2 regions of the Lentibacillus daqui genome follow, and region 1 is predicted to be linked to the other one. Evidence: predicted binding sites of a transcription regulator. Region 1 holds the regulator's gene; the other holds the start of a gene.
The links. Region 1 encodes LexA, which represses DNA repair genes until DNA is damaged. Its sites were predicted from a motif close to CGAACATATGTTCG; they were not measured.

Region 1 (10,036 bases):
TTATAAGCTACAAAAAGGGACGACTGATCTTGCCCCGAATCAGCCATCCCATCTAGGGGTTCCAATTGCAGTATATGTATCAGCGAGTATGTTTAATTCGAAATTATTGCTACGATGCATTGTTTGTTATTGTGCCCCAAAACATGCCTCATTCATGCCTCGAAGTTTTCGGAATCAAATGTTCTACTTTGATAAGATAGATGAACCGCCCCCCCTTAAATACAGGGTTAAAAAAGTCTAATACTGTAGATTCTGCACGATTGTTCATCCATGGGAGCGGAAACAGTATTTGTCCGACTATTAATGAAATGCGAAAATGACCGTTATATTTAACGGTCATTTTCGTGTATCCTGAAAAATTATTCGGTTATACGAGAGTCAATCTTACTAACAGATTTTTTTCTATTTTTAAATGTCACCCATGAAGTTTTTAATGAAGCATAGGTGCCCACGGCTGCCGCGCTATAAAAGCCACCCATAAAAAAGCCGGCCCATAAGTCATGTCTGTGACTATAAAAAATAGAAATGGAAAACCCGAGGATCGATGCAATCGTCGGGAAATACTGCCGAGGTATCGGAAATATTTTAAATAGCTGTGTGATAATAACGATCAGTGGCACAGCAATAACGCCATCCCAAAAATTTGTATGTATCACCGGAAATCCCATATTGTTGTCTCCTAACATGAATGATATGATCTTTTGCAGTTTGAGTTAAGTTTTTGTTTATTTGAAGAAAATATGTAATTAAAAGAGGATGTTCAAAAAGTCCGGTAAAAATGACATGCCCCTGCAAAAAGGGTATGCCGACGCCTGAGCGCAAGCCCGTTTTTAGTCGGCCTTCCTTTGAAGAAGCTCGTTGGCTTGCTTTTCCGCTCCTCATGTACCTTTTATGTACACTCCGGTGCTCGAAGCTACGCCGCCTAGAACTTCTCGGTCATTTTTATCCTCCTTTTTGAACATGCACTAAAATAATGATTAGTGGAAATAAAGAACGTCAAAAAATAGATTGTCTCATATATCATACATCCATTCATTACAAGCAGGGGATTCTGCAAACGTTCCAAAACGATGAATTACATGGTAGAATAAACATATCCGTTTTTTAAAACCGGTTGCTGGAATGGGGGATGCAAGGTGAGGCAAAAAATAGCTACAATAGCATTCATGTTGTTGATGTTTTTTGCAATAGGTCAATCGATGTACATGACATCACAAATAGATGTAAGCTCAATTGATGAGCCGGCAATTGGTGCAGCAACTACCGTATCAGATATCAACGCCGCTCATATAACGGAAACTCCTACACTCCCGGTTGTGCACGAATATAAAACGGATTTAATTTCTCATCCTTACAAAACGATTGTATATTATCCTGCACCTATCATCCGTTCATTCCATTTTCTCCCCCATGATATGGAATCGTATGGGTTTTTGGACGTAAAGAAGTATCAATCAAATTACCTCTCCTGATACGAAATCAAATCTTAACTTGGTGCTTTTAGCTTTCTGCCAGGATTAAGTTTTTATTGTTTATTCATGATATGTATCAAGTATGGAGGGTAATAATTATGAAAAAGAACAAACCATATTGGAAAGAATCGCTCGAATGTTATTTGTTTGTTACAATAACCATGATCCTGTTTGTTGCAGGTATTGTTGTAAGTGGTCAATTAACAGGAACGGATTGGATTGGTTTGTTAAAATAGTATTGTAGTAAGACCCCTTGATACATTGATAACGTATCAAGGGGTCTTTTTAATGAATGTTCCGATACAATCCAATTACTTTACCCAAAAGCGTTACATTTTGATAGATTAACGGTTCCATTGTTGCATTTTCCGGTTGCAGGCGGATATGGTCTTTTTCCTTGAAAAATCGTTTAACTGTTGCTTCATCCTCATCAGTCATGGCTACCACAATGTCACCGTTTTGGGCAGTGTTTTGTTGTTTGACGATGACTTTATCCCCATCCAATATACCGGCTTCAATCATACTTTCCCCTTCGATGACCAGCACATATAAACTCTCATCCGGTCCTGCGCTTGAACTTGGCAGTGGAATGAACTCTTCAATATTTTCGACTGCAGTAATCGGGATACCAGCTGTAACTTTACCAATAACCGGAGCATATCGCGCTTCATCTTTTGGAATATTGTTTTCTTCAAATGGATCTAAAATTTCAATGGCCCTTGGTTTGGTAGGGTCACGTCGAATATAACCTTTACTTTCAATTCTTGCCAAATGGCCGTGAACTGTTGAACTCGATGCAAGCCCAACAGCACCTGCTATTTCGCGGACAGATGGCGGATACCCTTTCTTGTTAACCTCATCTTTAATGAAATCCAGGATCATCTGTTGTCTTTTGGACAGCTTGGTCATGGAACTAACTCCTCTCGCATAGGATTTATTAATACTAGTTTATCATTGTAGTATAAATTTATCAAACATTCGTTCGAAAAAATGTTGACAAGATCGTATGTTCTGATATAAACTAATTATTAACTACAGCGAACAATAGTTCTTATTTGTTGAGAAGGAGCGGATTGATATGTTTGAAAAACTTACCAAGACCGATGTATTCTATTTAGTGACTTTTGCTTTCACATTAGGGTTTTTATATTTTTCCCTAATTATGAGTGCATAGGTTATAATAAAGGATGAAGGTGTTTTTAAGTGAGGGCGATTCTATACTGCCGGATTAGTACGAATAAGGAGACACAGGAAACATCATTAAACAGGCAAAAACAAGAGCTTTTACAACTTGCAAAAGCTTATGATTTTTCGGTTGTTCAAGTCATTGCAGAACAGGCAAGTGGATATGCAATTGATCGGGACGGTATATTTCAATTGCTTGACCTCTTTTCAGCCGACAAGGCAGATTGTTTACTCATTCAAGATGAAACGAGGTTGGGGAGAGGCAATACGAAAATCGCTTTATTTCACCAGTTAAGCAAACTCAACATTTCTATTTATACGGCGATTCATGGGGGACAGCTGGAACTGTCGGAATCAGATTCCATGGTTCTAAAGATTGTTGGTATTGTCGAGGAATACCAGCGCCAGATCCACAATAGCAAAATTAAACGTGGCATGAGAAAGGCAATCAGTGAAGGGTATGATCCGAGTAAAAATCTGACCAATCGAAATCAGGCACCAGGACGGGAACGAAAAACTTTTCCAATTGAAGAAGTAATACGGTTACGGCAAAAGAAGCTAACTTTTGAAGAAATCGCTCATACATTAAACGGGATGGGATATTCCGTCTCCAAAGCAACGGTACATAGAAGGTATAAGGAGCATCTCAACACTTGAAAGTACTTGCCAGGAAGGGTATGATGGGAAACCAAGGACATGTAGGTTTGTCCTTGGTTCTTACATGCTTTGGAGGAGGATCTCTTTTATGATATCAAAAGAAAAGCTGAATCGAATTAATGAATTGGCTCATAAAGCGAAAACAGCAGGATTAACTGATAAAGAGCAAAAAGAACGTCAAGCGCTAAGACAGGAATATTTGCAAAACGTCCGTAAATCGTTTAAAAACCAGTTAAAATCAATGACAGTTGTGGATCCTGCAGGTAATGACGTGACTCCGCAAAAATTACGTGATATGCAAGAGCGAGAAAAGAAGCACTAATTAACATGATAAAACGTGTTCAAAAAAGGACAAAGAGGATCGGGCACTTAGTCTGGGTCCTTTAATGCAAAGGTCACTTGGACTTTTTGAACATCCCCTTATACTTGTGAGAATATGAACTTCATTATAGAATAGGAAGAGATACAATTATTTGTAGAAACGGAAGGAGAGCACGCATGTCAAAAAATGTAGAACAATTATCCATTAATACAATACGTACATTAGCAATTGATGCCATTGAGAATGCTAATTCCGGCCATCCTGGTTTGCCAATGGGTGCAGCACCGATGGCATATACATTATGGACTGATTTTATGAATCATAACCCGAAACATTCAAAATGGTTTAACCGCGATCGTTTTGTTCTTTCAGCAGGACATGGTTCAATGCTGTTATATGGTTTATTACATTTATCCGGCTATGATGTATCCATCGATGATTTAAAAGGTTTTCGTCAGTGGGGCTCCAAAACACCGGGACATCCGGAAGTCCATCATACAGACGGTGTAGAAGCAACAACAGGCCCATTAGGACAAGGAATTGCCATGTCGGTTGGTATGGCAATGGCTGAAGCACATCTGGCAGCCACTTATAATAAAGATGATTTTGATATAATCGATCATTATACTTACGCATTAGTCAGTGATGGCGATCTGATGGAAGGCATTTCACATGAAGCAGCATCTTTAGCCGGACATCTTCGTTTAGGTAAATTAATTGCTCTATATGATTCGAATGATATTTCCCTGGACGGTGAACTAAACCGCTCCTTTTCCGATAATACCCAAGAGCGTTTTAAAGCGTATGGCTGGCATGTGATGACGGTAGAGGATGGTAATGATGTGAATGCGTTGCGGCAGGCAATTACCGAGGCGAAGGAAATTACCGATCAGCCAACGTTAATTGAGGTTAAAACTGTTATCGGGTATGGAGCACCGAATAAATCAAATTCCGCAGCTTCTCACGGCGCTCCACTCGGTTCCGATGAAGCAAAATTAACGAAAGAATTTTATCAGTGGGAGCATGACGCATTCCACGTTCCAGAAGAAGTGTACGCCGACTTTAATGAAAAAATCGTTAAAAAAGGTGAAAAAACAGAACAAGCTTGGAATGACCTATTTGCTAAATATAAAGAAGTATATCCTGAATTGGCTGATCAACTTGAGAAAGCGATGAAAGGTGAGTTGCCTGCAAATTGGGATAAAGATCTTCCAGTATATGAACCGGGAAAAGATAAATTGGCTACAAGGGCTTCTTCTGGAGAGGTGTTAAACGCGATTGCCAAATCCGTACCATATTTCTTTGGCGGAAGTGCTGATTTAGCCGGTTCCAATAAGACAACGATAAAAGAAGAAGCGGATTTTTCGCGTAATGATTATGCGGGACGCAATATTTGGTTTGGTGTTCGGGAACACGCAATGGCAGCAGCTTTGAACGGAATGGCATTACATGGCGGATTGAAAGTATTTGCCGGCACATTCTTTGTGTTTAGTGACTATTTACGTCCAGCTGTTCGTCTGGCATCGATTATGCATATGCCGGTAACATATGTATTCACTCATGATTCGATTGCAGTTGGGGAAGATGGTCCGACGCATGAACCGATCGAACAATTGGCTGCGATGCGAGCTATGCCAGGACTTTCTTTAATCCGGCCGGCAGATGGTAATGAAACACAAGCTGCATGGCGTCTGGCACTCGAATCACATGATCAGCCAACGGCTCTTGTGCTGACAAGACAGGGATTGCCAACCCTGGAAGGTACAAAAGAACGTGCGTATGAAGGTGTTAAGAAAGGTGCATATGTGATCAGTAAAGCAACCAAGGATACACCAGATGCGCTACTGCTTGCAACCGGTTCAGAAGTGCAATTGGCTGTCGAAGCAAAGGAGACGTTACAAGCAAAAGGCATTGACGTAAGTGTTGTCAGCATGCCTTCATGGGATCGTTTCGAACAACAAGATGATGCATATAAGAACGAAGTCATTCCAAAAGATGTAAAAGCTCGTATTGGCATCGAAATGGCCTCCGCATTTGGCTGGGATCGTTATGTCGGTGATCATGGAACAGTACTTGGCATTGACCGTTTTGGTGCCTCCGCAAAAGGGGAAACAGTCATTGAAGAATATGGGTTTACAGTTAACCGTGTTGTTGAGGAAGTCGAAAAACTAGTAAAATAAATAGCGAAAGTAAAAACAGGTAACCTGCTTTTGTGCCGGGGTACCTGTTTTTTTAATCTTTCCTCTACTTTTATGCCGCTCGACAAAACTAGTATTATTTTGCTTCACGGATTGACATTATTTTCATAGAGCGTGCGTATAATAGAATAAAAGAGGAGGGATTTCATTGGGACATTATTCGATCTATTGGATCAAGAAAGAATTTGCCTATCGATATTTCCATAACAGTGGCATATTATATCGTTTTTTTAAGGAGTATAAGAATCATGCAGAAGATGCGGATCTTCACAAACAATACCATTTTATAACCAATGCTTTTTCCACCGCCTCATTGGTAACCCACTTAAAACGTAACTTGCAACCACAGCAAACACTTATCGACCATGGTACGTATGTGGAAATAAGCGGTGAATCGTCACATATTGTTTTACATATGTACGAAAAACAGATAAACTTTCGGTGTGACACTTTACACGATGCGGAAGATTTATTGTTCCCGGCGCTTCGAACATTTTATCCGTTCTTGTTTACCATTCGCAACGACTGGGGTAATTATGGATGGGTAGACCCTGTTCCTACAGAAAGCGCGCATTTGCATGGACAAGTATTGTATTCTTCCTCTTGATTTACTATACTGTATGGGAGACAACTTGAAGGAGGAAAGCTTGCATGAGCACAATTTGGGTCGTGTTAATTGCTATTGTTGCTCTAATTGCTGGTGTCGCTCTTGGATTTTTTATCGCCAGAAAATATTTGATGAATTATTTGAAGAAGAACCCGCCAATTAATGAGCAAATGCTTCGAACACTAATGATGCAAATGGGTCAGAAACCATCACAGAAGAAAATCAATCAAATGATGCGTGCAATGAATAATCAGCAGGAGAAAAAATAACGTTTCCTTAAAAAGATAAAACGTTTTGTAATTGCATTTATTGCCGGAATTCATATTTGATTTTTTCTTAGCCATTATACAAATATATGGTTATTCTTGGAAGCCACTTTTTCTGTTCGGTGAAAGACAGAAGGAAGTGGCTTTTGATATCAGTTGGAGAATAATTGATCCGGAAAATGTTATTCTTGAATTAAAAACGAATCCAAATAACAAAAAATCATTGCAGATAAAATGATGATCATATAATAAAATAACCTACTTCAAAACATGAGCCCGAAAAGTTTTGGTTAATTGTCAAATTCAAATGCTTTGCCACAGGTCAGAATCTGGTAAAATGAAGAAGTAAAAGGTTGCTGGGAGGATTATTATGTCTGATATAAACATTTTTATTGCATTCGGTGCCGGATTTTTATCCTTTATTTCACCCTGTGTACTTCCACTTTATCCAGCCTTTTTATCCTATATAACAGGTATGAGTGTATCGGATTTAAAGGATGATAGTAAAAAATTTAATACGAAAAGTGTTTTACATACCATTTTCTTCTTGCTGGGTTTTTCCTGTGTCTTTATTACGTTAGGGTTTGCAACTTCCGCCATATCCGAATTCCTAATCACTTATAAAGATGTCATTCGTCAAATTGGTGCGATTCTGATTGTCTTTTTCGGCCTGGTGATTGTTGGTATACTCCGATTTGATTTCTTGATGAAGGACAGGAGGATTACGTTTAAAAATCGCCCAGCTGGTTATATTGGTTCTTTTCTGATAGGACTTGCTTTTTCATTGGGATGGCAACCATGCATGGGTCCGATTTTAGGAATTGTCATTACTTTGGCAGCCCAGAACCCGGATATTGGTATGATAATGATGATCGGTTATATCTTAGGTTTTTCACTTCCATTTCTGATTTTATCTTTCTTTATTGGTAAATTGAACTGGATCAAACGTAATAGTCCCATTCTGGTAAAAATTGGTGGGTATATTATGATTTTTATGGGAATAGCTTTGTTTTTTGACCTAATGACTAAATTAACGTCATTCTTAGCCGGCTGGTTCGGTTTTACTGGTTTTTAAAATGGATTTTTCCATTAAACTGTATTATTATATAACTATATCTATTCATATGTAAACTTAGATCTGCACAAGGTTCAAACTGCAGACGGAAAAGGTTATAATTGCTGTTCATATTGGATAAATTCGTAACCTAAGAAAGAGTTGATTTACATGTTTTGGGTTATAGCAAGTACGCTTGTTGCCTGTTTTATGGCTATTACCATGATATTTGTTCGCTTGAAGGCTTCAAAAAAGCCGGCGTCAGTGAAAAAAATTATTTTACCACCGATTTTTATGAGCACGGGTGCCTGTATGTTTTTTATTCCGGAATTTCGGGTTCCATGGGTACAAGTGTTGGAAGCATTAATAGTTGGGATGATATTTTCGATATTTCTAATTAAAACATCGAAATTTGAAATTAAAGAGGATGACATTTACCTGATCCCGTCCAGATCATTCGTTTTTATTTTATTTGGTCTGCTAGCGGTACGTATGGTGATTAAATTGATTATCGGCAGTACGATTTCGTTGGGAGAAACGAGCGGAATGTTCTTTTTGCTTGCGTTCGGTATGATTGTTTCCTGGCGGCTGGCCATGCTTTATAAATATAAAAAATTGGAACAACACCTGAAATATCAAGAAGTATAAAAACACGCCCGCACATTTACGGTCGTGTTTTTATTTTGTCAAAAAAATATGAATATAAAATTGCAGCCATATTAACCTGGTTCGGTATACCGCTATCTTAACTATGATTTCTTTTTGGCATAACGATCACGAACCCCATCCCGATATTCTTTGGGGGACAGTTCAAACAAGGGCTCGTATGGTGTCACATCAATATTTTTTTTGCGCAATGTTTTTCGCAAAAACTTATGATCTCGTTTTGGTGTAGCAATGATATAGCCCTCTATCAGTACATCGCGGGTTATTTTGCTTTGCTGTTTTTCCAATGCAACCTCACCAATTTTACTGGCAATCTTCTGCCTTGCCACATCACGGAACAATTCCGGTACAGGTGAAACCAATTCTTCCAGTAATTTTTTCTCATCAGCTCCCCACATATGCCGGGTTAATTCCATATAATATTCTTCCCAATCAAGTATCGAATTTCCATCCTCTTTTGGCAGCCGTTTTAAAAATTTCCGGAACATAAAAAATCCGCCAATTGCCATTAAAGTAATCAGCAATATTCCCCATAAAATAATAAAATAATCCATAAATATTGACATATTATCACCTTCATTTAATGTCTGTACTATTATGTAAACAATTGCAATGATTTATTTTTTTTGATTTTTATAGTAAGATACAAATACTTGGTGCTTTCATTTTTAATTTTTGTTGTTTGGTGCATTACAGCTACTATTATTATAATAGCAGTTTTCATGACAAACAAGTGTCATAATTGCTAGAGACAAAACATATGAGTAATGATAAAGGGGAGATATGTTGGAATTTGCAAAAGGGGGTAAAGTTATGAAACAAGAAACAAAAAATAGTGAAGCAAGTATGGAAACAACGGGATGTACAGAAAACAACCATAATGATCTCGTGTTTCCGGATATAGCCAGTCTGCCTAAATCGATGGTTGATTGGATTGACTGTCATCAAAGCGATTTGATCACCGTTTGGGATAACAGTGGAAAAGTATGTTTTGTATCGAAGTCTGTTGAACAATTACTGGGGTATAAGACAGCAGAATTTCAAGGAACTTTTTGGTATGAGCAAATTTCACCAAAGGATTCCGAATATATCAAAAACCATTTCAGCGATTTGTCCGGGAATGAAAAACCGTTTAATATTCATGTCAAAGCTAAGGATGGGAAATATATCTGGACCGAATGCAAGGTGGGCAGGGTGAAAAATGATGATGGGAAGATATATTATATATCCACGTTGAGGGATATTTCGGACAAAAAAGAAATGGAAGAAATGATGATTCGTTCGGAACAGATGTCCATTGCCGGACAATTGGCTGCCGGGGTTTTCGCAATCCGCTCACCTCGTTAAAGGGATTTATCCAGTTGTTGCAGGCGGGAGTTAACCGAAAAGATGAATATTATAAAATTATGGTCGATGAAATTGAAAAAATGGAGACCATTACTTCGGAACTTTTGTTTATCTCCAAACCATTGACCGATAAAAAGCAAAAGGAATCCGTAGCAAAGATGTTACAAGATGTGATTGAATTACTAAAACCGCAAGCAAAATTGAAAAAGATTACGTTTGAGTGGGATCCGCTGCAAGATGTCTTTATTCATTGTGACCGATC
Region 2 (10,036 bases), 220 kb from region 1:
AACAGGGAAAATTGGAATTGCTACTCCAAAAGCAAGTACTAATAACATCGCAAACCAAAACTCCGGAATCGAAACACCAAGCAGTGACACCGAAATAAACATTGGATCCAAAACCGTTTTCCGTTTCCATACAACAAAAATAGCCGTTGGAATTGCAATCAGTAAAACGAGTATTAACGAAAGAATCATTAAACTAAATGTTGGGCCAAAATGACCAATAATAATATTTAAAACCGGTTCCGATGAGTAAACCGATTGTCCAAGATCCCCTGTAACAATGTTTTTGATCCAATCAAAGAACTGGATCACCATTGGCTTATCTAATCCAAGCTGGCTTTCCAATTGGGCAATGCTTTCTTCTGAACTGTCTTCCCCCAAAATAAGAAAGGCTGGGTTCCCAGGTGTCAAATGAACAATTAAAAAAACAATAATACTGACAATAAACATAACCGGTATGATGGATATTAATCGACGTATGGTATACTGAAGCAACTTATTTCCCTCCTTTGAATGAAAAGGGAAGCACGTCGGGATACAAAATGACAATGCTTCCTACATAATCATTTACTTACTCTTCCAAGTATTCCAGAACCGTTGTCCGACCCAGCTATCATAGTCTTTTAATTTATCGCTTTTGGCATCAAGAGTAGATTCATTAACTACCTTAATAAACGGAAGTTCCTCGTTAACGGTCTGGTTCATTTTCGCTAAAATCTCCTTCTTCTGTTCCCTAGAGTTGGCAGTGCTCCATTGATTTAATAATTTTTCCCAACGATCACTGTTGTACCAGCCGCTACTATTGGTATCTAAAATTAGCATACCAAGCTCACTCGGGGAGAAACGGGTTGACCAGCCAACGACAACCAGATCCCAATTTTTTGGATCCTGCCATTTTTCCAAATATGTTGCCCATTCATATGGTTCCAGTTCAACTTTGAATCCGACTTCTTCTAATTGTTCCTTGAGCACCTCGGCAATTTTTTCATAACGAGGATAACTATTGCTAAACATGATTGTGATTGGCTTTCCATCATAACTTGATTCCTCTAGGAGCTGTTCCGCTTTGTCCTTGTCATATGCCAAATAACCATCTGTTCCGTCTTCTGTATATAATTCCTTTTGTTCGGGGTCAAACAATCCGCCATCAAAGTGATAAAACTCATCGTTTCCATAGGTTGCCTCAGCAATGGTCTTTTTGTCCAGGGCATGGTTTAATGCCTTACGTGCCTTTATATCATCAAATGGTGCTTTTGCTTTGTTCGGTGTAATCGTTGAGTAGCCATTAATATATGACACTGGATCCATTTTGGGGTCACTTTCGACCATTTGATATAAATCCGGTGGTACTTGTTGCACATAATCATATAGATCCGTTTTTAAACCATTAATCATTACTTGTGGATCTTTGACAATTTGAAACTTAATTTCATCCAAGTAAGCTACTTTCTTCCCAGTTAACCCGCCCCAGTCGGTTTCATCTCGAGCAGAATAATCCTCGAATTTAGCAAGGACAATTTCACTTCCGCGGTCCCATGTTTCAAATTTAAATGGACCGGTACCTACAAGTTGCTCTGGTTGCAATGGTTGTTCCCCAGCGTCTTTAGCAATCTTCTCCGGGATAATGGTAAGCGCCGATTTTGGTGCAGCCATATCCGCCAAAAGTGGGCTATATACTTGGTTTAACGTTATCTCAACCGTATGTTCATCTGTTGCTTTTACCTGATCAATGTATTCGCTGGCGATAGTTCCAACAGAAGATACCTTTCTCCATCGGTCAATCGATGCAACCACATCATCCGCGGTAACAGCAGAACCATCGTGAAAGTTCACATCTTTACGAATATTGATTGTATAGGTTTTTTGGTCATCACTTATTTCATAATCCTCCGCAATCATTGGTCTAGGTTTGTAGTCTTTATCTAGTGCAAACAGTGTTTCAAATATATGCCAGCCTACATCCCGGGTTACTGTGGCCCCTGTATACATCCAGTCAATCGTGTCTGGATCGGCGGATATCGCGACATTTAATGTTCCGCCTTCTGTTGGTTTTTGCTTAGCGGAGTCTGTATTTCCGTCTGAAGCGGCATCTTTACTACAGCCGATGAGACCACTCATTAGAAACAGACCTAATATTGCAATAAAAATATGATTATATTTTTTGATATTCACGGTAATCCCCCATTTACACCTTATCAGTAATTCTATAAAACTATCTATCATCCTTATAATTTTTTATTCTCTTCTGTACTTATTCTCTTCTGTACTTTTAAGCCAATACCTCTTTATATTTTTCACACAGTATAAAAGCGTCTTTTATCGATAAAATATACAGTAACGAGTTCGCAATTAGGGTTCAAAAACAAAAGTAATCCCACCATTTAACTTATGTATTAAAATTTAATACGTGAACTAAAATTTCGTCATTATCTTGTAGTTATGTAAAACGGAAGCCCGTTATAAACGGGACCTCCGTTACATTCTACTCCATTTGTTTCCAGGTGTTCCAAAAACGAGGTCCAACCCAGTTCTCCAAATGACGAACTTTATTACTTTTGGCGTCAAACCGCTTCACATTAGAAATTTTTATAAATGGTAGTTCATCATATATGGTTTGATTCATTTCACCTAAAATTTCTTGTTTCTCTTCCGTTGATTTGGCCGTTCCCCACTGATTTATTAATTCTTCCCAGCGTTCGCTTGTATACCAGCCGCTTCTTGCCGCATTTAACTCCAGCATACCAAGTTCACTAGGAGAAAACCGGGTAGACCAACCAATAACAACTAAATCCCAATTCGATGGATCCATCCATTTTTCCAGATAGGTCGCCCATTCATAAGGTTCTAACTTCACCTTAAATCCTATTTCTTCCATTTGTTGTTTGGCAATTTGCGCAATCTTCTCATACTCCGCTGTGTCATTGGAATATAAAATGGTCAGCGTCTTCCCATTATAATTTGACTCATTAAGCAGTTCTTTTGCTTTCTGCTTGTCATAAGCTAAATAGTTGTCTATTCCTTTATCTGAATAAAGTTCCCCTTGTTCCGGATCAAATAATGCTCCATCAAAACTATAAAATTGTTCATTTCCGTATGCAGCCTGAGCAATTGACTTTTTATCCAATGCGTATTGAAGCGCCTGACGAGCCTTAATATCGTCAAACGGAGCCTCTGTTTTATCCATTGAAATAATGTTATACCCATTCATGTAGGTAACCGGGTCTAATTCTGCATTAGCATCAATAACATCAAACAAATCGGCTGGAATGCTTTCAACATAATCGTATATTCCTGTCTTTAATCCATTTACCATTACTTGTGGGTCTTTCACAATTTGAAAATTAAGTTTATCAAGGTAAGCCACTTTCTCTCCGGTTAAACCATTCCAATCTGTTTCTTCACGAGCTGTGTAATCATCAAACCGGGTTAAAACAATTTCATTTCCTTTATCCCATTTTTCAAATTGATATGGGCCAGTTCCAATAAGCTGGTTCTGCTTAAGCGGCTTATCATCTGCTTCGTTGGCAATTTCCTCAGGTATGACAATCAAGGCTGATTTTGGAGCAGTCATATCGGAAACAAAAGCATGGTAAATTTCCTTTAATTTAATTTCAACCGTATACGCATCAATCGCTTTTACTCGCTTAATATATTTACCAGTAATCTTCCCGACAGAGGATACTTTTTCCCAACGTTCAATGGAGGCAACAACGTCATCAGCTGTCACGGTGGCGCCATTATGAAATTTCACCCCTTTACGCAACTGAATAGTATAGGTCTTTTCGTCATCACTAAGCTTATAGTCCTTTGCAATCATTGGTTTTGCACCAAAATCCTGATCTAAGGCAAATAGAGTTTCAAACATATTCCAAGCGATGTCTCTTGTGGCAGTCGCAGAAATATACATCCAGTCAAGGGAATCCGGCTCAGATCCGATCGCCACATTCAGCTCTCCTCCCTTAACCGGGGTACCGTCTGTTTCTTTATCTGCATTCTGACTGTTACTATCCTTTGAACAGCCAATTAAACCAATAATGACTAATGAGATTATTAAACGTAATATGATTTGCAATGATTTGTAAACCTTCATCACACTCCCCCATGTTCATCGCTCATATTTAAAACAAATAATAAGAAACAATTTTCGTAAATGCCTTTTCAATATTCAACAACGCCCGCTCATCGATATCAAAATTCGGGTGATGATGTGGGAAATGTGTGCTTTCATCATCATTTCGTGAACCAACCCGGAAGTATGTACCTGGTTTTTCTAATAGAAAGTAGGAGAAATCTTCAGCACCCATGCCTGTTTCAAGATCAACAACCGAACTCTCTAAAAAAGTTTCACTTAATAGCTTTTTGACTGTTTCCGTTTCTGTTTGATGGTTATACAATGCTGGATAACCAAATAAATAATCTATTTTCGCTGTTGCCTGAAAACCGGCTGCAATGCCGTTTACAATTGAATAAATCTGCTCGCTCACTTGCGTTCTTACTTTTTCATCAAATGTACGTACCGTTCCTTCCAATCGTGCAGTTTCAGGGATAACGTTAAATGCATTTCCCGCCTGAAACACACCAAGCGTGACGACCGCCGATTTTAATGGATCGACTCTCCGGCTGACGATTTTTTGCAAGGCATTGACAATATCACTGCCAATAACAATCGGATCATTGGATTGATGTGGCCTTGCTCCATGGCCTCCAGTTCCTTCAATTGTAATTTCAAATTTGTCGACTGCAGCTGCTTTATATCCTGCCCCTACACCAATTTTCCCCAATGGAATGTCAGATGCAAGATGTGCAGCGAATACGTAGTCTACGCCATCTAGTACATTTTCTTCTATCATATATTTTGCTCCCCCGGGAGGCAGCTCTTCAGCAGGTTGGAAAATGAAGATGATCGTACCATTTATATACCGGCGATACTTGCTGAGGGTTTTAGCTGTTCCCAATAAAGCAGCGGTATGACCATCATGACCGCATGCATGCATGACACCAGGGTTTAATGATTTATATGGTACATCCTTTTGATCTTCAATCGGCAAGGCATCGAAATCTGCGCGCAATGCAATTGTTTTTCCGGGTTGATTTCCTTCCAAAATGCCGATGAGTCCATTACCACCAATGTTTGTCCTTACCTTCAGTCCGAATCCGATCAGTTTTTCTTCAATAAATTTAGCAGTGTTTTCTTCTTGAAATGAAAGTTCCGGGTGTTGGTGCATATACCTTCTCCAACCGATAATTTCCTCCAAATTCTGATCCAGCTCTGAATAAATCGATTCAAGAATATTGTTTTGCTCCTTAATGTTCATGCTCCTTCTCCCCCTTTTTTTATGATTAAATAGCTAAAAAATCCTCTTCCTTTAAGACAAGAAGAGGGTAAACCACATTTAATCACATATGGCTCCTTCTTATCTTCTGAACACATACACGTTCACAGGAATTAGCACAGTACTGCCACAGTCTGTTGCCAGGTATCACAGGGCCAGTCCCTCCACCTTTCTTGATAAGAATCTTTAATTGTTGATTGATTTTAATGTTAACAATACTGGTAGGGATTGTCAACATAAAATACGCAGCCCACATACATTTTATGCTTGATCCCCACAAAAAAGCCCACACCATACATAATGATGTGAGCACTTATCTCTTGTAATCATCCAGAAAATCCTTTTGAAAACTTGTATGTGGTTGTTCATCCTTTTCAAGATTCGTCAACTTCCTAAATGGGTTTTTGCCGTATTTTGTGGTTAATTCATCAATTGCCTTATTGAGCTTTTCCTTTTCCGCTTCCTGCTCATACGTGAATAAATCCAGTTGGTAGGCGATATTTTGTTTCTCATCCACATCCTGAACCGTTATACCAAGCAAACGGATTGGCTCCAAATTCCAGTGTTTTTGAAATAATTCATTGGCAGCTTGAAGAATATCCTCTTTTGTCTCAATATATGTTTGCAGTTTTTTGCTTCTGGTAATTGTTTTGCGGTCATGATAGCGAATCATGATTTGAACACTGCTTCCTGCTGCCTGTTTTCGTCTCATCCTGCGTTCCACATTTTCAGCAAGCTGGTGCATCAGTTTACGGATTTCTGTTTCATCGGTCGTATCTTCAGGTAATGTTTGTGAACTGCCAATGCTTTTAAACTCATTAACAGCATCTGGATCAACCGGTCTTGGATCCACGCCATTAGCCCGGTTTTGTAATCGTTCTCCATTAATTCCCAAAACCTGTTTAAGCTGGTATACATCATGACGGGCCAAATCACCAATGGTTATGACATCAATCGCGTTTAATTTACGGGCTGTTTTTTCCCCAACGCCATACATTTCACCAACTGGAAGTGGCCATAACTTCTGAGGAAGATCACGCTTACGAAGAATGGTAATCCCCATTGGCTTTTTCATATCGGAGGCCATTTTTGCCAAAAATTTATTTGGCGCAATGCCAATGCTGCAAGGTAAATCCAGCTCGTTTTTGATTTGTTTCTGCAATTTTTCGGCAATCGTAATCGGATCGCCAAGCTGTTCGCATTCCGTAATATCCATATAACCTTCGTCAATGGAGACCGGTTGTACGAACGGGGTGATTGCAGCAAGCATTTTAAACATTTCCGTTGAAGCGGTTCGATATCGATCAAAATTAGGTCTCATGACAATCAAATTGGGACATAGTTTGCGTGCCTGCCACAATGTCATCGTTGTTTTAACCCCTTTTTCCCTGGCCTCGTAACTGCTGGTTACCACAATTCCTTTTCGTTCCTCAGGATTTCCGGCAATTGCCAGCGGTTTCCCTTTTAGCTTAGGATTATAAGCCATTTCAACTGATGCATAAAAACAATTCATATCAATATGGAAAATTACCCGTCCGTTTTTCGGATACCATTGAGACATGTTATCCACCCTTTGCGAACTGTTGTTTCTAACATTATAACATATATGAAGAGGCTGGGACAAAACTCCAGTAAATAAAAATTAAGGCGTAGGAGCTTACACTAAAAAAGTGTAGGCCCCACGCCTTTTTTGACATTATTTTAGTAAACAAAAAGGACACCCTTTGATAAAATTAAAGTAACTACACAATAATTTATGGAGGTGTCCTTATGTTTAAACATTATACCATGAATCAGGTAGTTTTGCCGCTAGATTTAGAAATTAAATTGAAAGAGAATGATATTGCTTTTGCGATCAATGATCTTGTCGAGAGTATTCCTGAAGAGGTTTTCGATGACTTTATACGACAAACCGGCCGTCCTGCGTACCATCCTCGCATGATGTTGAAAGTCATTTTGTGTGGGTATACGCAATCCGTGTTTTCTGGTCGTAAAATAGAAGCTTTATTACAGGATAGTATCCGCATGATGTGGTTGGCTCAAGGACATGAACCCAGCTATCGCACGATCAATCGATTCCGTTCTAATCCACACAGCGAAAAGTTATTGCGTGAATGCTTTGTCCAGTTCCGGAATCAGCTTGTGGAAAAGGAATTGATTGAAGAGGAAGCCATTTTTATTGATGGTACAAAAATTGAAGCGAACGCCAATAAGTTCACCTTTGTGTGGCGGAAATCCGTTGAAAAATATAGTGATAAGCTAATCGAAAAGTCCAATCAACTGTATGATGAGCTGTTGGAGAAGGAGATCATCCCGGCAATAGAGCGAGAAACAGAAGAGGAACTTTCCGTTAAAGAAATGGGAGAAGTAGTCGAAAAGTTAGATGAAAAGGTTGAGGAATACGATAAAAAAATCGAAGCTTGTGAGGTTGGTAGCGAACGAAAGAAAATCCGTTCCGAACGTAAATTTCCAAAACAAGCTCGCAAGAAATTTACCGATTTCATCAACCGTAAACAAAAGTATCAAAACGATATGGAGATTTTTGGTGATCGCAATAGTTACTCAAAAACGGATCCAGATGCGACGTTTATGCGCATGAAGGATGACTACATGAAGAACGGTCAATTGAAAGCTGGTTACAATGTCCAGATTGCAACGGAAGGTCAATACGCGCTCGCTTACGATGTTTTCCCAAACCCGACGGATACACGCACCTTAATTCCTTTTCTCGACTCGATTGAAGAAAACTTTTTCGAACTGCCGGAACACGTTGTCGCGGATGCCGGATATGGCAGTGAACAGAATTATGAAGATATCATCGAGAACCGAAATCGAACGCCACTTATTACATACAATCAATATCGAAAGGAGAAGAAAAAGAAGCATAAGGACAACGCTTTTCATGTAGATAATTGGGATTATAATGAGGACGAAGATACTTTTCTGTGCCCAAATGGACGGAAAGTACGATTTAGCCATCATTCCAAACGAACAGACAGGTACGGATTCACCCGTGAATTTAAAGTGTACGAATGTGAGCACTGTTCGGGCTGTCCACTCCGCGATTTATGCACGAAAGCAAAAGAAGGGAACAACCGAAGAGTCTACATTAATGAAAAGTGGGAATCCCAAAAAGAATATGTACGTGCGAAGCTTTCAGACGAGAAAACTGGTGAAATTTACGGAAAACGTAAAATCGATGTAGAACCAGCGTTCGGCTTTCTGAAGGCTAATTTGCGTTTCACTCGTTTTTCCGTTAGAGGAAAACAGAAAGTGAAAAATGAATTAGGAATTGCATTGATGGCGGTGAACTTGAGAAAGTACACCGCCACGAACAGTAAATTAGTACCGGAAGATAGAAACAACTCCACAAAAAAGGTTCCAAGCAAACTTTTGATTTGCTTGGAACCTTTTTATTTACTATTTTTGGCTAGTTATGTCCCAGCCTCTTCGTGAAATTCCAGTTATTATTGTTTGGCTGCTTCTTGAGCAATTGCAGTGATTAATTCCGTAACTTTGACCAGTTCGTCAACAGGAATGCGTTCATTGGTCGTATGAATATCCTCATAACCAACGGCTAAATTCACCGTTGGAATGCCAAATCCAGCAATCACGTTCGCATCACTACCGCCGCCGCTTTTTAACAATTTGCTCTCCCTGCCGATTGCTTTGGCAGCATTGCGAGCTACTTCAACAACTTGGTCACCCTGTGTTTGCTTGAAACCTGGATACATCACTTTCACATTTACTTCGGCACTGCCTCCAAGTTCGTTCGCCGTTGATTCAAATGCTTCTTTCATTTTCGCCACCTGTTCCTCCATCTTTTTCGGAACAAGCGAGCGTGCTTCCGCTAATATTTCCACATAATCGCAAACAATGTTCGTCTGTTTTCCACCTTCGAATCGGCCAATATTGGCAGTCGTTTCTTCATCAATTCGGCCCAAAGGCATTTTTGCAACTGCTTTGGCTGCAAGGGTGATGGCCGATATACCATTCTCCGGTGCAACTCCGGCATGGGCAGTCTTTCCTTTCATGACCGCAAATATTTTGGCCTGCGTAGGTGCGGCAACAACAATATCCCCTACCGTACCATCACTATCAATTGCATAGCCGTATTTCGCCTTAAGCATTGCCGGATCCAAGGATTTTGCACCAACTAAACCGGATTCTTCTCCTACCGTGATAACGAATTGGATATCACCATGTTCGATCTCGTTTTCTTTTAAAGTACGAATCATTTCCAGGATAGCCGCTAGTCCGGCTTTATCATCAGAGCCAAGAATGGTTGTTCCATCAGAAACAATATATCCATCCTGAATGGAGGGTTTGACACCATTTCCAGGGACAACTGTATCCATATGTGATGTAAAATAAATCGTATCCACATTGTCCTTTGTTCCTTCCAAATGGCAAATTAAGTTTCCTGCACCATGTCCTGTCTCTGACTTACTATCATCTTCTACAACATCAAGACCTAAGTCTGTAAACTTTTGTTTTAAGACCTCTGCTATTTTACTTTCCTGACCTGTTTCCGAATCAATCTGCACTAATTCCATAAATTCTTCTACTAGACGATCTTGATTTATTTGAACCATTACCTTACACTTCCTCTACTTTTCAGATTATCATTATCTACATTTGTAAAAATCTTATAATACTGGCCACTTGATGGAACTCCATGCAATTTTCTCCCTTCATCTTGTTTA

Region 2: the regulator LexA is predicted to act here: its motif matches at 6,907-6,920, upstream of O2S85_RS08685 (DNA polymerase IV).

What each region holds. Positions count from the first base shown of each region.
Region 1 covers NZ_CP114176.1:1,939,548-1,949,583, reverse strand. The annotation lists gene O2S85_RS09895 (hypothetical protein) at 360-668, opposite strand; gene O2S85_RS09890 (hypothetical protein) at 1,137-1,472, shown strand; gene O2S85_RS09885 (hypothetical protein) at 1,571-1,708, shown strand; gene lexA (transcriptional repressor LexA) at 1,758-2,381, opposite strand; gene O2S85_RS09875 (YneB family resolvase-like protein) at 2,676-3,314, shown strand; gene O2S85_RS09870 (DUF896 domain-containing protein) at 3,403-3,636, shown strand; gene tkt (transketolase) at 3,813-5,816, shown strand; gene sirA (sporulation inhibitor of replication protein SirA) at 5,983-6,441, shown strand; gene O2S85_RS09855 (YneF family protein) at 6,486-6,710, shown strand; gene O2S85_RS09850 (cytochrome c biogenesis CcdA family protein) at 7,078-7,782, shown strand; gene O2S85_RS09845 (CcdC family protein) at 7,933-8,409, shown strand; gene O2S85_RS09840 (DUF2621 domain-containing protein) at 8,511-8,993, opposite strand; gene O2S85_RS09835 (PAS domain S-box protein) at 9,241-9,774, shown strand; gene O2S85_RS09830 (ATP-binding protein) at 9,789-10,036, shown strand, end outside.
Region 2 covers NZ_CP114176.1:1,717,017-1,727,052, reverse strand. The annotation lists gene O2S85_RS08705 (ABC transporter permease) at 1-492, opposite strand, end outside; gene O2S85_RS08700 (ABC transporter substrate-binding protein) at 565-2,169, opposite strand; gene O2S85_RS08695 (ABC transporter substrate-binding protein) at 2,480-4,087, opposite strand; gene O2S85_RS08690 (M20 metallopeptidase family protein) at 4,116-5,312, opposite strand; SAM riboswitch class I at 5,409-5,513, opposite strand; gene O2S85_RS08685 (DNA polymerase IV) at 5,644-6,891, opposite strand; gene O2S85_RS08680 (IS1182 family transposase) at 7,101-8,786, shown strand; gene O2S85_RS08675 (M20/M25/M40 family metallo-hydrolase) at 8,798-9,925, opposite strand.